4 regions of the Pseudarthrobacter sp. LMD1-1-1.1 genome follow, and region 1 is predicted to be linked to each of the others. Evidence: riboswitches for the same ligand, from Rfam matches in the RefSeq annotation. Region 1 holds a riboswitch; each other region holds the start of a gene.
What was found. Region 1 has a riboswitch for S-adenosylmethionine ahead of MRBLMD1_RS15505 (bifunctional o-acetylhomoserine/o-acetylserine sulfhydrylase). Riboswitches for the same ligand answer to the same signal wherever they lie in the genome.
Positions count from the first base shown of each region.

Region 2: linked by a shared signal. The riboswitch ahead of MRBLMD1_RS04480 (aminotransferase class V-fold PLP-dependent enzyme) and the one ahead of MRBLMD1_RS15505 (bifunctional o-acetylhomoserine/o-acetylserine sulfhydrylase) in region 1 are both predicted to bind S-adenosylmethionine.
Region 3: linked by a shared signal. The riboswitch ahead of MRBLMD1_RS17990 (DUF1737 domain-containing protein) and the one ahead of MRBLMD1_RS15505 (bifunctional o-acetylhomoserine/o-acetylserine sulfhydrylase) in region 1 are both predicted to bind S-adenosylmethionine.
Region 4: linked by a shared signal. The riboswitch ahead of MRBLMD1_RS09480 (cobalamin-independent methionine synthase II family protein) and the one ahead of MRBLMD1_RS15505 (bifunctional o-acetylhomoserine/o-acetylserine sulfhydrylase) in region 1 are both predicted to bind S-adenosylmethionine.

Region 1 is NZ_JBEGHP010000023.1:427,518-431,453, reverse strand. It holds gene MRBLMD1_RS15505 (bifunctional o-acetylhomoserine/o-acetylserine sulfhydrylase) at 1-1,239, opposite strand, end outside; SAM riboswitch class IV at 1,284-1,398, opposite strand; gene MRBLMD1_RS15500 (VOC family protein) at 1,560-2,198, shown strand; gene MRBLMD1_RS15495 (HNH endonuclease signature motif containing protein) at 2,405-3,936, shown strand, end outside.
Region 2 is NZ_JBEGHP010000001.1:928,084-932,019, reverse strand. It holds gene aroA (3-phosphoshikimate 1-carboxyvinyltransferase) at 1-48, shown strand, start outside; gene rsgA (ribosome small subunit-dependent GTPase A) at 32-1,147, shown strand; gene hisN (histidinol-phosphatase) at 1,192-2,004, shown strand; SAM riboswitch class IV at 2,158-2,271, shown strand; gene MRBLMD1_RS04480 (aminotransferase class V-fold PLP-dependent enzyme) at 2,308-3,726, shown strand; gene MRBLMD1_RS04475 (class I SAM-dependent methyltransferase) at 3,812-3,936, shown strand, end outside.
Region 3 is NZ_JBEGHP010000024.1:333,371-337,306, forward strand. It holds gene opgC (OpgC domain-containing protein) at 1-1,843, opposite strand, end outside; SAM riboswitch class IV at 2,012-2,127, shown strand; gene MRBLMD1_RS17990 (DUF1737 domain-containing protein) at 2,141-2,416, shown strand; gene MRBLMD1_RS17995 (rhodanese-like domain-containing protein) at 2,413-2,823, shown strand; gene MRBLMD1_RS18000 (O-succinylhomoserine sulfhydrylase) at 2,824-3,936, shown strand, end outside.
Region 4 is NZ_JBEGHP010000012.1:823,736-827,671, reverse strand. It holds gene MRBLMD1_RS09490 (adenylosuccinate synthase) at 1-704, opposite strand, end outside; gene MRBLMD1_RS09485 (M14 family zinc carboxypeptidase) at 939-2,033, opposite strand; SAM riboswitch class I at 2,052-2,156, shown strand; gene MRBLMD1_RS09480 (cobalamin-independent methionine synthase II family protein) at 2,170-3,378, shown strand; gene MRBLMD1_RS09475 (uracil-DNA glycosylase) at 3,590-3,936, shown strand, end outside.

The sequences.
Region 1 (3,936 bases):
CCGGACCAGGCCCGGGTGCACGCCGGCCACAACCTGCTGCTCCGGCGAGAGCTGGCTGTGCGTGGTGGACGCGGGGTGGATGACCAGGGAGCGGACGTCGCCGATGTTGGCCACGTGGGAATGCAGCTCCAGGGCGTCGACGAAGCGCTTGCCCGCCTCTGCCCCGCCGGCCAGGTTGAAGGCCACGACGGCGCCCGTCCCCTTGGGTCCGTACTTGCGGCCACGCTCGTACCAGGGGCTGGAGGGCAGCCCCGCGTAGGCGACGGATTCGACGTCGTCCCTTGCCTCCAGCCAGCGCGCCACTTCCGTGGCGTTCGCAACGTGGCGCTCCACCCGCAGGCTCAACGTCTCCAGGCCCTGGGAAATCAGGAACGCGTTGAAGGGCGAGACGGCTGAGCCGAGGTCGCGCAGCAACTGCACACGGGCCTTGAGGATGTAGGAGAGGTTGGCGCCGAGTGCGCCGCCTTCACCGAGATCGCGGGCGTAGACCAGGCCGTTGTACGTGGGGTCCGGGGTGTTGAAGCCGGGGAACCGCTCCGGATCCTTGCCGAAATCGAACTTGCCGGAATCGACGATGACACCGGCGATGGCCGAGCCGTGGCCGCCCAGGTACTTGGTGGCCGAGTGCAGGACAATATCCGCACCCCACTCCAGCGGGCGGATCAGGTACGGCGTGGACAAGGTGTTGTCCACAATGAGCGGAACCCCGGCCTGGTGGGCCACCTCGGAGATGCCTTCAATATCCAGGACGTCCTGGCGCGGGTTGGACACCACTTCACCGAAGAAGAGCTTGGTGTTGGGCTGCACGGCATCGCGCCACTGGTCCAGGTTGTCCGGATCGGCCACGAAGGTCACCGAGATGCCGAACTTCTTCAGCGTGTGCGCAAACAGGTTGTAGGTTCCGCCGTAAAGGCTGGGGCTGGCCACGATGTGGTCGCCTGCCTCGGCGATGTTCAGGACAGCGAAGGTTTCGGCGGCCTGCCCGGAGCTCAGCAGCAGCGCGGCCAGGCCTCCTTCGAGGCTGGCAATCCGTTGCTCGACGGCATCCTGGGTGGGATTGCCGATGCGGGTATAGATGGGCGCAAGTTCAGCCAGGGCAAAACGGTTGGCGGCGCTTTCAGCGCTGGGAAACACGAATGACGTGGTCTGGTAGATAGGCAGGGCGCGGGCCCCCGTGGCGCTGTCCGCCGCCTGGCCTGCGTGGATCTGGCGGGTTTCGAAGGACCATCCGTTGGACATCCAAATCTCCTTTGACATGGGCCCGGCATGCTCACCGGCAGTACGGGCCGCGCTTGCTCCCGGCTGTTGCCGGGGAGCCAGGTCTTCACCCGGGGCACCCCACCGCGGATGGAGGGTTGCCGGCCAGCGAGCCGGGGCTTGGCGCTGGCACTCATGACCTGGGCCCAGTCTAGGAACCGGACGGTTGCCGTGGACAGCATTGTGACGAACATGGTCTTCCGGCCACTGTCTCGGCCGAATAACGGGGGCGCCGGGCGCCACAAATACTAGTAAGGGTGCCCTTAGCTGAGAGCCTGATCACAAAGTGCCAAGATGTTCGCATGCGCATGGATCACGTCTCTTACGCCTGTGAACACGAGGGCCTCGCGGCCACTACCGAACGTATTGCAACTGCCCTCGGCGTTGAGGCAGTGAAGGGTGGCGTACACCCCCGCTTCGGAACCCGGAATATGATCATCCCGCTCGCCGGCCACAAGTACCTCGAAGTCGTTGAGGTCCTGGACCACCCGGCATCGGACAAGGCACCGTTCGGACAGGCAGTACGTGCCCGCTCCGCTGCTGGTGGCGGCTGGATGGGCTGGTGCGTCGAAGTGGACGACCTCGCCCCCTTCGAGGAACGCCTGGGCCGCGCCGCCGTGAACGGCAACCGCAAGTTCCCGGACGGCCGCGAACTGGTCTGGAAGCAGATTGGCATCCTGGGCCTCATCGCCGATCCCCAGGTGCCGTACATGCTCAAGTGGGAGGGCGATCCCTCGCTCCACCCGTCCCACGCGTACGAGAGCAACCTCAAGATGAGCTGCCTGACCATCGCCGGTTCCGCCTCGCGCGTCACCGAGTGGCTGGGTGAGCCGGTGGAGAAGCCGCTCGAGGACGTTGCGGTGGAGTGGGTCGCCCCGCACGGAACCCCGGGCATCCTCTCGGTCACCTTTGAAACCGCCAACGGAGCCGTCACCATCTGACCCTCCCCCGTTCCTCCCCGGATCACTTCGGGGAGGTCCCCGGGTTGTGCCCGGGCAAACTTCGGCCGCCATTGGGTGGTGACAACGGCGTCACCACCCAATGGCGGCCGAATTAATTTAAGAAGCTGCCCCCTGCGCCGCTATGAAGGACGCCAGCATGAACCGTGCACACTTTGGATGTCAGTGCCTCGTTGGATGATGTGGGCATGGGAATCAGCGGTGGTGTTGAGGTGGTTTTGGAGGGTGTTCGTGCCTCTGTTGCTGCCATCGATGCGCTGGATTTCGAAGATACTTCCCTGGCTGCCGGCGCCGGCATTGGTTCCCGTGTTGACGTGCTTCAACGGCGGTATGAGATCCGGCTGGAACGGCTGGAGGTTGCGGCCCGGCTGGAGGCGCAGCTCGCCGCGATGAAGGCGCTGGATACTGCCGAAGCCGTTGCCTTCCAGCAGGCGATGACGCCGCCGGACGCCACTGTCCAGGACCGCACTTACGCGGACATGTCGGTGGTGGAGGAGATCGCCGGGGTGCTGACCATCAGCTCGGCGGCCGCGGGCGCTTTGGTGGAGCACTCACGCCGGATCTGCTCCCTGCCGCTGGTGTTCGATGCACTGTCCGCCGGGGACATGTCCTGGCAGCACGCCCGGATTGTCGCCGATGAGACTGAAGGCCTCACCACCGAGGGCGCCCTGGCGTTGGTGGCGCACTTCTTCGACCCGGCTGCACCCCAGCCCGCCCGCGGCGCGGCCCCCGGCGAGCTTGTTCCGTCCCGGTTCCGGGCGAAGGTGCGTGGTTGGCGGGAACGCCACCACCCCGACTCGATCGAGAAGCGCCATGTAAAGGGTGTGGCTGACCGGCGGATGGAATACACCCCGGACAAGGACGGTATGGCCTGGATCTCCCTCTACTTGCCCGGGGACACCGCGTGCGCTATCTGGAACCGGACCACCGCGACCGCCCGCGGCCTCCAGGGACCAGACGAACCCCGCACCCTTACCCAACTCCGCCCCGACATCGCAGCATCGCTGCTCCTCGGCGCCGGCCACGCCGAGGAAGACGGTCCCGGCCTCGGCATTCAGGGCACGGAGGGTGTCACCGGGGTCGGGAAGGTCCCTGCGCCGCGGGCCGATGTCCTGGTCACCGTGCCCGTGTTCGCCCTCCTCGGAGCCACCGACGAACCCGCCTTACTGGACGGCTTCGGACCAATCCCGGCGTCCATGGCACGGAAACTTGTCGCCGACGGGGCGGAATCGTTCTACCGGGTCCTGATCGACCCCCGCGACGGGGCACCACTGGAGATCGGCCGGAAAAACTACCGGCTCACCGAGGCCATCAAACGCTGGATCAGGCTGCGCGATGCCAAGTGCACCTTCCCCGGCTGCACCAACCGCACCCCCGACAACGAAACCGACCACCTACAAGCGTGGCAACACGGCGGCACCACCAACGTCAGCAACCTGGCCCAACTCTGCCCCAAACACCACCGGCTCAAACACCACACCAGATGGACGCCAGATCCGGCCAACAAGAATGAACCACCCGGCTGGACCTCACCCACAGGCAGGCACTACAACCCAGAACACCCCGACCCCGAACCGGCCCAGTGGCCATCGGGAAGCTTGCCGGTCGATGCTGTTGCGGCGCCCGTCGAAGCATCAGCTCGGCCCGGATCCATGGCTGGACTTGATGACACTGCCCGGCTTAGTGACACCGTTCCACCGGCTACGGCGCCACCATGGCG
Region 2 (3,936 bases), on a different contig from region 1:
GCCGGGGCGCCGGGGCCGGAAGGGCGCGGCAGTGGCGCGGAGCACTGACTCCTGGGACGAATCGGACGTCCGGATCCGCCCCAGCAAGAAAGGCTCCCGGCCCCGCACCAAGGACCGGCCCAGCCATGACGATGCCGTCACCGGACGGATCATCACGGTGGACCGCGGCCGATACACGGCAGTAGTAGGCGAAGACTCGGACAACGAGCGCGTTGTCATCGCGGCGCGGGCCCGCGAACTGCGCCGCTCGCCCGTGGTTGCCGGCGACTTCGTCTCGCTCGTGGGGGACGTGTCCGGGGCACCGGACACACTTGCCCGCCTGGTGAAGATCCAGGACCGCCACACCCTCCTGCGCCGCAGCGCCGACGACACCGACCCCGTCGAGCGCGCCGTGGTGGCCAACGCCGACCAACTGGTGATTGTGGTGGCGGCCGCCAACCCGGAACCACGCACCGGGTTCATCGACCGCGCCCTGGTGGCTGCCTATGACGCCGGGATCGAGCCGATCCTGCTGGTCACCAAGGCCGACGTGAAAGACCCCGCGGAGCTGCTGTCCAACTACACCCACCTGGACTTCCCTGTGATCATCAGCCGGACCGCCGATGCACAGGCCTCCGGGATCGATGCACGGTCGGACGACGGCCTCTCCGCCCGGCTGGACAGCGCGGCGGTGGCCGACCTCCGCGCCCATCTCGACGGCAAGGTCACCGTGATGCTGGGGCACTCCGGCGTGGGCAAGTCCACCATGGTGAATGCGCTGACCGGCGCCGAGCGGGCCACGGGCGGAGTGAACGCGGTCACGGGGCGCGGCCGCCACACGTCGTCGTCGGCCCTGGCCCTGCGCCTGGCGGACGCGCCGGCCGGCAGCTGGATCATTGACACCCCCGGTATCCGTTCCTTCGGACTGGCACACGTGGACCCGGACCGGATCCTGCGCTCCTTCCCCGACCTGTCCCCCGGCATCGAAAACTGTGAACGCGGGTGCAAGCACACTGCAAACGCGGTGAACTGCGGCCTCGACGACTGGGTGGCAGGCGGCAACGCAGGTCCCACCGGCCCGGCACGCCTGGCATCGCTCCGGCGGCTGCTCGGCACGGACCCGCGCATGGACGCACAGGAAACCAAAGAGCTCGGCAGCGTCAACTGACGCGTTCTCCCGGCAGAAGCGTCCACAGACGGTAGTTTGTAACCATGATCCAACCCGCTTCGAGCTACAACGATGACCTGCGCCTGGCCCATGTCCTGGCCGACTCCGTGGATGACCAGACCATGAGCCGCTTCAAGGCCCTGGACCTCCACGTTGAGACCAAGCCGGACCTGACGCCCGTCACCGACGCCGACAAGGCAGCGGAGGAAGCCATCCGCGGCCAGCTCTCCCGCTCCCGGCCCCGCGATGCCGTCCTGGGTGAGGAGTTCGGCAGCACCGGGCACGGTTCACGGCGCTGGATCATCGATCCCATTGACGGGACCAAGAACTTTGTCCGGGGCGTCCCGGTCTGGGCCACGCTGATCGCCCTGGTGGATGAAGGCGAGCCTGTGGTGGGCGTGGTCAGCGCCCCGGCCCTCGGCAAGCGCTGGTGGGCGGCAAAGGGCATGGGCGCGTACATGGGCCGGTCCCTGGCAGCTGCCACCCGGCTGCGCGTCTCCGACGTGTCCAGCCTCTCCGACGCCTCCCTCTCCTACTCCAGCCTGAGCGGCTGGAAGGAACGCGGCAACCTCGACGAGTTCCTCGGGCTGACCGAAGACGTCTGGCGGACCCGGGCCTACGGCGATTTCTGGTCGTACTGCATGGTGGCAGAGGGCTCGGTGGACATCGCCTGCGAACCGGAGCTCAACCTCTACGACATGGCTGCGCTGGTGCCGATCGTGGTTGAGGCGGGCGGCCGGTTCACTTCCCTCGAAGGCGAGGACGGACCGTTCGGCGGGAACGCGCTGGCCACCAACTCGATCCTGCACTCAGAGGTGCTGCACCGCCTCAACCCGTACCTGGACGACCTGCTGTAACTGCCACGGTTTGGCCCCCTTAGGCGAATATTGCGACGCCGGACACCTCCAGACGGGGGTGTCCGGCGTCGTTTATTCGATATTGCGTAACAAAGCCCTTAACAATTGCCGCGGCTTCAATCCTGGCCGCCCCATGTCCTACGCTTTTATGCAGGTCACGAGTGCCAGCGCAAAACCCCGGTTTGCTGGCCGGCAACCCTCCATTCGCGGCGGGGTGCCCCGGGTGACGACCAGGCCGGTCCGGAGTGGATGCGGCAAGCGCGGATTCCCTATGCCGGAGTCCTGTATTCAAGTGAGGTCTCTGTGACAACTGCCACCGTCTCCCCCCAGCCCGCCATTGCCGAATCCGGCGCTCCCGGAGATCGCCACGCCGTTGCCGGCCGTCCCCTTGCTGCCGTCACCGGCGCGGAAATCCAGGCACCACTGATTTCCGGCGGCCACATCCGGTACGCGAACCTTGACTACGGCGCATCCGCTCCGGCGCTCTCCGTGGTCTCCGCCTACCTGAACGAGATCCTGCCGTACTACGCGAGCGTCCACCGCGGGGCCGGCTACGCGTCCCAGATCAGCACGTCCGTTTACGAGAACGCCCGCAGCATCGTCCGGGACTTCGTGGGCGGCCGGCCGGATGATTCGGTCATCTTCACCCGCAACACCACCGATTCGCTGAACCTCCTGGCCGGCTGCCTGCCTGCTACCGACGGCCGGCATGACGGCGAGGTCCTCTACCTGGACATCGAACACCATGCCAACCTCCTGCCGTGGCAGGGCGTTCCGCACCGCAGCATCGTTGCCGCCGACACCATCACCGGCACCCTGGACGCCGTCCGGACCGAGCTGGAGCAGGGCGGCGTCAGCCTGCTGGCCGTCACCGGCGCCTCCAACGTCACCGGCGAGATTCTTCCCATCCGGGCCCTGGCCGCGCTGGCCCACCAGCACGGCGCCCGGATCGTGGTGGACGCGGCCCAGCTCGCGCCGCACCGCAGGGTGGACATCAGCGCGGACGACGTCGACTACCTCGCCTTTTCCGGCCATAAGCTGTACGCGCCGTTCGGCGCGGGTGTCCTGGTGGGACGTCCCGACTGGCTGGACACCGGTGTCCCGCACCTCGCCGGCGGCGGGGCGGTCAAGGAAGCACGGCTCGACGGCGTCAGCTGGGCCACGGGCCCGGCCCGCCACGAGGGGGGCTCGCCGAACGTCCTCGGCGCCGCCACCCTGGCCCGCGCCACCCAGGTCATCGCCGAACTCGACCAGGACCGGTGGCACGCCCACGAATCCGCCATCCGTTCCTTCCTGGTGGAGGGCCTGCAGGACATCGACGGCGTCACCGTCCACCAGATCTTCAAGGACACCAACCCGGAAACGGACACCATCGGCGTGGTCAACTTCTCGGTCGAGGGCTACGACGCAGGGCTGGTGGCCGCCTACCTTTCCGCAGAGCATGGGGTGGGCCTGCGCGACGGCCGCTTCTGCGCCCATCCCCTGCTGAAGCGCCTGGGCCTGCCGTCCGGCTCCCTCCGGGCAAGTTTCGGCGTGGGTTCGCGGCTGGAAGACGCCAAACGCCTCCTCACCGGCATCCGGACGCTGCGCAGCAACGGACTGGGATGGGACTACGTGGTGGATGCGGGCCGCTGGGTGCCCGCCAATGATTTCCGCACCTACCCGCACTGGGCGCCCAATACCCCCGGGACGGCCGGCGCAGCCCCCTGCCTGGACGACTAGGCGGCGGGGCGGCGGCTGCCTGCTGATGCCGGGCATGCGGTAAATTCGAAGGACATCCGCAGGCAGCACCAGAAGGAGGCCACGCGTGGTTCGGGGTGGCCCCAGGCTTGATCACGGCCGGCGCACGGAGCTCGGGCAGAGCTTCCAAGACGGCGGCCGCCACTACCAGCGTGTCCGTCCCGGCTATCCTGCGGAATCTGCACGGTGGCT
Region 3 (3,936 bases), on a different contig from region 1:
CCTTGCCGCGGTTCAGCGCCGCAAGGATCAGCGGGCTGGCCAGCAGGAGCACCACGTACAGGCCCATGACGTTGAACTGCCAGGGACCGAACTGCAGCAGCACGATGGCCGGCAGCACCTGCGGCGGCACGGGGAACTGGAACAGCGACGACATGCCGGCGTAGAGGTCGTAGGTCCGGCCGGCACCGCCGTGTCCTGCGCCGCCGGTCCCCTGGTCCACGAACGTGGTCAGGGCCTCAGTGTGGAAGAACGGGAGCAGGGAAAGAAGGAAGACGCCGATCAGCACGGCCAGGGCGGTCACGTAGAGCTTCCCGGCCCGGCGGGAGGTCAGGTCCACCACCCGGCCGAAGTCCTCCTTGGCCTTGGGCCCGTACACCATGCCCACCACCAGGCCGGAGAACAGGACGAACAGCTCCGCGCCTGACACGAAGCCCACCGCCTCCTGGGTGAGCAGCTGGAACAGTGAGGCCATGCCCAGGTGGTTGACCACCACAAAGACAATGGCCAGTCCGCGCAGCAGGTCCACCCGCGAATCCCTGGTGGAAGGGTCCTGGTAGCTCCAGGACGTGGCGGTGCTGATCCGGCGGGGAACCTGCCACAGGGCCACCAGGAGGATGACCATGGCGGCACCAACGGTCCAGGGGGCGGCGCCGGAAAGCGTGTTGGCCCGCACGTAGGTGCCTGTGGACGCCACATCCGTGACAGGGCCGGTGACCATCGGCGATGCCTTCAGCCTGTCCAGGGCGGCCTTGGCAATATCCGGGCTTCCCGTGAGCAGCCAGCTGATGCTTGCCACGCCGGTATCCCGCGTGCTGGTCCGTTCGTCCCACACCACGGCGGCCGTCCCGGCGAAAGCGGGTGACGTGGCAGTGGCCACCACCTGGTCCCACCAGCCCGTCTTGATGTCCGCCTCGGGCGCCCCACCGGACGCAGGGCTGTAGAAGGCCGAAGTCTGGAGGAGGAAAGGCTTTTTGCGTCCCTCCACGTAGGTGCCGTAGAAGTTTTCGCCGCCGGAGGCCGTCAGCATCTCCTGGAGTTCGCCCGGACGCGGCGTCGTGTTGACGGCGGCCCCGCCGGCAGTGTCGTCGTGATAGGCGGTCAGGCCCACCCAGTCCACGGCGTCATCGCCCGGGTAGTAGGGGGCATAGGCGCTGTCGCTTCCGTTCCAGGTCCCGTCCCCGTTCGTATCCAGGAGGGAAAACCCGTCGCTTCCCGGCTCCGGGGCATTCCGGTTCCGTTCAAAGGGGTAGTCCTTGCCCAGGTAAGGCGCCCACACCATGGCGGCCCGGCCGCCGTCGTCCTTCTTGAAGGCTGCCGCCACGGCCTGGAAAGCCTGCCGGTACGTGGCCGGCTGCTGGCCCCAGGCCACCCAGCTGGCATTCATATCGGGGGCGAACCGGACCAGCAGTTGGCCCTTGAACCCCGATGTCAGGTCGCGGACCTGGGCTGCGAACGCTTCCGCCTCCGCGGGGCCGAGCTGGTCCAGGGGCACCGACGGCTTCACCGTGAGCAGGGCGTGGGCGCCTTTGGCTGCAGTTTGCTGCAGGAAGCCGTCGATGTCATTCCGCTCCGATTCGCGGTACGGAATGGTGATGTCGTGGCCGAAGACGGCGGGGCCGGCGCCCAGCCTGTCGCTGAAGCCCGCGGCCGTATCCTCACCCCACTCGAGGACCGCCCCCAGCCACGGCTTGCCCTTGTCCGGTGCAGCAGGCGCCGCGTGTGCCGGGCCTGCCGGGACCACCAGGGCCAGTAGGACGATGAACACCGCGGCGAAAAAGGCTGCGCTGGAACGCGGACGGTTCCGCGGGATGGCGGCGTGGTGGTGCGATACGTGTGCCCGCATGCTGACAAGGACCCCCCGGTACTCATTGCTCTGGATACGGGGCGGCGCCCCCGGTAAGAACTTTATCGGCCCATGGGCATAACCCGTGCCGTGACGCGGACGGCTCAATTACGGAACATGACGACGGCGGCGATGCGGCCGGGCGCGGCAGGTGTTACGTTTTTGGGGAGTAATGAGTACCGGCGCCAAGCCCTGACTTGCCGGTCGGCAACCCTCCCTTTCGCGGCGGGGTGCCTCAGGTGAATACTCGGCATATCGACCGATTCGAGCTGCAAGCGTGAGAGAAGGAGATCCGTCGTGTCCGACGCACCCGCCCCTGACGAAAGACTGTCCTACCGCCTGATTACGGGCGCGGACAACCGTGAATTCTGTGAGCGGATCTCCGCTGCACTCGCCGATGGCTACGTCCTGCACGGCAGCCCGGCGGCAACCTTCAACGGCACCACCGTCATCGTGGCGCAGGCAATCGTCCTTCCGGCCGCGATCGCTTCCGCCGACGCCGCCGTGGCCACCGCCGTGGACCAGCTCGATGCCGAATTTGAGGGCGAGTTCGACGGCGAGGGCCACGCATGAGCTACGCGGGAGACCTGACGCCGCAGGAAGCCTGGGCCAAGCTGGAGCAGGGCGCCATCCTGGTGGACGTCCGCACCGAGGGCGAATGGGCCCACATCGGCATCCCGGACACCAAGGCCACGGACAACGATCCCCTGTTCATCCAGTGGACCTTCCCCGGCGGCATCCCCAACCCGGACTTCGTCAAGGACCTCCAGGAGCAGGCGCCGGAGGATCCCCACGCGGAACTGCTGTTCCTGTGCCGGTCCGGCCAACGGTCCATCGCGGCCGCAACTGCCGCCACCCAGGCCGGCTTCACCGCCTACAGCGTGCTGGAGGGCTTCGAAGGCGAGCCCGACCGCTACGGCGAGCGGACCATCAATGGCTGGAAGAACCGCGGCCTCCCCACCAACCTCGGAAAGAACTAAGTGACCTTCAACCCAGACGCCCCCGGCTGGAACCCCGACACCCAGGCAGTCCGCGGAGGCCTGGACCGCTCCAACTTCCAGGAAACATCTGAGGCCATCTTCCTGAACTCAGGGTTCGTCTACGAATCCGCCGCGGCAGCTGAACGGGCCTTCACCGGCGAGGACGAGCGCTTTGTCTACTCCCGCTACGGCAACCCGTCCGTGGCCACCTTCCAGGAACGGCTCAGGCTCCTCGAAGGCACCGAAGCATGCTTCGCGACGGCGTCGGGCATGTCCGCCGTGTTCACCGCGCTGGGTGCCCTGCTGGCTGCGGGCGACCGGGTTGTGGCCGCCCGGTCACTGTTCGGTTCGTGCTTTGTGATCCTGAACGAGATCCTGCCACGTTGGGGTGTGGAGACGGTCTTCGTGGACGGCCCAGACCTGGACCAGTGGCGCGAAGCCCTGTCCAAGCCCACCACCGCCGTCTTCTTCGAGTCCCCGTCGAACCCCATGCAGGAGATCGTGGACATCGCGGCCGTCAGCGAACTGGCGCACGCGGCCGGGGCCACCGTGGTGGCGGACAACGTGTTCGCCACTCCCCTGCTGCAGCGCTGCGGGGACCTTGGCGCCGACGTGATCGTCTACTCCGGCACCAAGCACATCGACGGGCAGGGCCGGGTGATGGGCGGCGCCATCCTGGGCACCAAGGAATTCATCGACGGACCGGTGAAGCAGCTGATGCGGCACACCGGCCCCGCGCTTTCCGCTTTCAACGCCTGGGTCCTGACCAAGGGCCTGGAGACCATGGGCCTGCGCGTCAACCACTCCTCGGCGACCGCACTCCGGCTCGCAGAATGGCTGGAGGAACAGCCGGCGGTGAGCTGGGTGAAGTACCCGCTCCTGAAGTCGCACCCGCAGTACGGGCTGGCGGCAAAGCAGATGAGTGCAGGCGGCACTGTCCTTACCTTCGAGCTCGCTCCTTCCGGCGGACGCACGGGCAAGGAAGCGGCGTTCGCACTGCTGGACGGGCTGCGGATCATCGATATCTCCAATAACCTCGGTGATGCAAAGTCACTGATCACGCACCCCGCCACCACTACCCACCGCGCCATGGGCCCGGAGGGGCGGGCCGCC
Region 4 (3,936 bases), on a different contig from region 1:
GGGTAGGTGCCGTGGTCCACGTCCAGGAACGTTGCCTGGCCGCCCTCCATCAGGACTACCTTGCCCTCGTCCAGCGCCGAGTTCAGGACCAGGGTGCTGTCGATGACCAGCGGGCGGAGCCGCTCGGCGAAGGACAGGAAGTACTCCACGATCTCGTCCACCACAACGCTGCGGCGGTTGTAGACCTTGACCAGGAGTTCGTTCTTCTGGCGCAGCGAGCCTTCCACCTTCTGGCGGAGGATCGATTCGTCGAAGACGTCCTGGACGCGGATGCCCAGCCGGGCCACCTTGTCCATGTAGGCAGGGCCGATGCCGCGGCCGGTGGTGCCAATGGCACGGCTGCCCAGGAAGCGCTCGGTCACCTTGTCCAGCACCTGGTGGTACGGGGCCACCAGGTGGGCGTTGGCGGAGACCCGCAGTTTTGAGGTGTCGGCGCCGCGCGCCTGGAGTCCGTCGATTTCCTGGAAGAGGGCCTCCAGGTTCACCACGCAGCCGTTGCCGATGATGGGAACGGCGTTGGGGCTGAGAATGCCTGCCGGCAGCAGCTTGAGTTCGTACTTTTCACCGCCTACGACGACGGTGTGCCCGGCGTTGTTGCCGCCGTTGGGCTTGACGACGTAGTCAACACGGCCGCCCAGCAGGTCGGTGGCCTTGCCTTTTCCTTCGTCGCCCCACTGGGCTCCTACGATCACAATTGCTGGCATGGGATCCTCCCCCATTCGTTCGGACTGCCCGGGCCGGCCACCAGGTGGCGGGCCCATGCAGCGCCGTTCATGAGAATGCCCCGAACATACCGGCCTTCGCACAGCCGCAGCACGGCGCAGCGAAGCAAGAGTTCCGGGGCTCTTACCACCCAAGTTTAGCCGATGGGGCACTTTGTCCACTGTTGTGGCCCGCCGCGGTCCTTTCTGCCAAAAGGCCGCGGCGGCCGGTGCCGCCTATTCGTCCTCCGCCTCCCCGGCGGGCCGGGACGTCTGTTCGGCTAGCGTGTTCCAGAAGGAGGTGTCGGCGTCGGCAATGGACCCGTCCGCGATGGCCGCGGCCGTGGAGGTCAGCGTGGTGACGGTCTGCTTGATCAGGTAGCCGTTGCTGCGCTGTCCGAGTGCATAGCCGTCCAAATAGTGGTCCGACATGCCGCGCATCTCGAAGAGCAGGGTGGCGATGCCGTACTCCACGGAGATGCCGTTGCGGCTGATGGTTTCGGCACTGCCGCCCTGGTACTTGCCCAGGTGTCCCCAGCCGGTGGAGTCGACGTTGTTGAAGACCACCGCGCCGAGCTGCTTGGATTTTTCGACGACGGCGGGGTCGGCGTTGGGGGTGGTGGGGTACAGGATGGAGCCCGACACCAGCTTGCCGTCACGCTCGGCCCGGGTGCCCTGGTGGTGCAGGTCGATCATGTAGTCGATCCGGTATTTGCGCATGACGTTGTTGTGCAGCGCCTGGGTCTCCGGCTGGACCTTGGCCACATGGTCGCGGTTCAGGTCCACACCCTCGGCGTTGTAGCGGGTGAGGTGCCGGTCCCCCTTTGCGAGGTAATTGTCCAGGGAGAAGTTCACGTCGCCCATGGCGCCGTCCGCATTGAGCATGGGCACCACCAGGATGTTCACGCCTTTGAGGATGTCCGCGGATTTGCCGGTCCCCAGGTGCTTGATGAACTCCATGGCGCCCTCGGTGGTGAGCTGCTCGTTGCCGTGCTGCTGGGTCAGGTACAGGATGGTGGGCTTGGCGGGGTCCGAAATGTACTTGACCAAGTGGATGTCGCGCCCCTTGACCGTCTGCCCGATGACCTCCAGCTCCATTGCCGACTGGCGGGCATCCTGGTCCTTCAGGAACGAGACCATCTGTTCGTACGTGGCGAGCTTGGACGTGGTGATCTGGCCGTTGCCGTCGTAGGTGGGGCCTTCGCCCACAGCGTGTGCCAGCGGGGCAGGTCCTGCTACGACGGCCAGCGCCAGGGCTCCGGAAACGGCAGGAAAGCCGCTGGGCAGCCCGCCGCGACATAAAGCGGCGCAGACTTGCCCCGGGGCAGGCATCTGGATTTATGTGAGAGTGAACCATCCGGAGCGGCCGAGAGACCTGGCTCGATGACGCCGCAGCAACCACGGTCCAGCAGGATTCCTGCCGGCCGAAGGTGCTACTGCCAGGACCGATGGAAAGGAAGATTCCAGCATGTCCCTGAACACCGACTACATCCGCGTCACCCACGCGGGATCCTTGCCCCGCACCCCGGAACTCATCGCGGCCAACGCCGCCAAGGAAACCGACGGCGTCACCCCTGAATTCCTGGAACTTCTGGAGGCCTCCGTGGTGGAGGTGGTCCAGCGGCAGAAGGACCTCGGCATCGATATCCCCAACGACGGCGAATACGGGCACACGATGTCCAGCTCCGTGGACTACGGTGCCTGGTGGAACTACTCCTTTGCACGGCTGGGCGGCCTGGAGCCAACCAACGTGGACCGCTGGGCCGATGCCCAGGTGCACCGCTCCTCGCCCGGCAACATTGTCCTGACCTCATTCCCTGACCGGCGCGACCGGCAGGCGTTCAACGAGGCCTACAACGACCCCTCCTCGGGCATCCTGTCCCACCGCAAGAGCGTGACCCAGCCCAAGATCGCCGGACCCCTGACCTACACGGGCCAGGACCTGGTGGCATCGGACATCAGGAACCTGAAGACCGGCCTCGCAGCGGCCGGGTTGTCGGACGGCTTCGTAGCGTCCCTCTCCCCCGGCTCCTGCGCCCGCGTGGCCAACGAGTACTACAAGTCGGAGGAGGAACTTGTCTACGCCTGCGCCGATGCCATGCGGGAGGAATACAAGGCGATCATCGATGCGGGCCTCACCGTGCAGCTCGATGATCCGTCCCTGGCCGAGAGCTGGGACCAGATCAATCCCGAGCCCAGCCTGGAGGACTACCTGAAGTTCATCCAGCTGCGCGTCGAGGCCACCAACTGGGCCCTCCGCGACCTTCCCCAGGAACAGATCCGGCTGCACGTCTGCTGGGGTTCCTGGCACGGTCCGCACACCACCGACATCCCTTTCGCGGACATCATCGGATCGGTGCTGCAGGTTAACGCCGGCGCCTACTCCTTCGAGGCAGCCAATGTCCGCCACGAACACGAATGGCGGGTATGGGAGGACACCAAGCTCCCCGAGGGCAAGGTGATCATCCCGGGCATCGTCTCGCACGCCACCAACGTGGTGGAACACCCGGACCTGGTGGCAGACCGCATTGTCCGCTTTGCCGACGTCGTGGGCCGTGAGAATGTCATCGCCTCCACCGACTGCGGCCTGGGCGGCCGGGTCCACCCGCAGATCGCCTTCGCCAAGCTGGAGGCCCTCGGCGAGGGCGCCCGCCGGGCCACCAGCCGCCTCTGGTAGCTTCAAGAGGCGAAGCGGGAGCCCGCCGGTTCCGTGCCCTGGCAGAGTCAGGTGCACGGGACCGGCGTTTCGTTTCCCGGGGCTTGCTAAACTGGGTAAGGCCGACCAGGAATCGGCCCACCCCAATCAACCGCCGCTGATGTGTCGCGCCCCCGCGTGCCCGTTTCCGTGGCGGCAGCAACGCCAATCCCCGCAGGAGAACCAGCACTTCATGACAGCCCTGGCACCCGAAACATTCCACGAACAGCTCATGAGCCGCCGCTACGACCCCAGCGTTGCTGCCGTTAACGAGCTCTGCGATTCCCTGCAGGAGACCAAGCCCGGAACCGTGGTCCCCTATGTGGATCCCATGCACGACGTGGAGGAATGCCGCATCATCAGCCTGTTCTCCAACATTGGCGAGGCGGACCCGTCCGGGTTCATCACGGCCGGGGACCAGGACGCCGCGACCCGCATGCTGGGACTGCAGTGGAAGCTGGGCCTGCGCCCCGAGTTCGTGATGCCGTGGAACGTCCACCCCTGGCACGTTCCCGGTGAGCCCAACGGCAAGTTCACTCC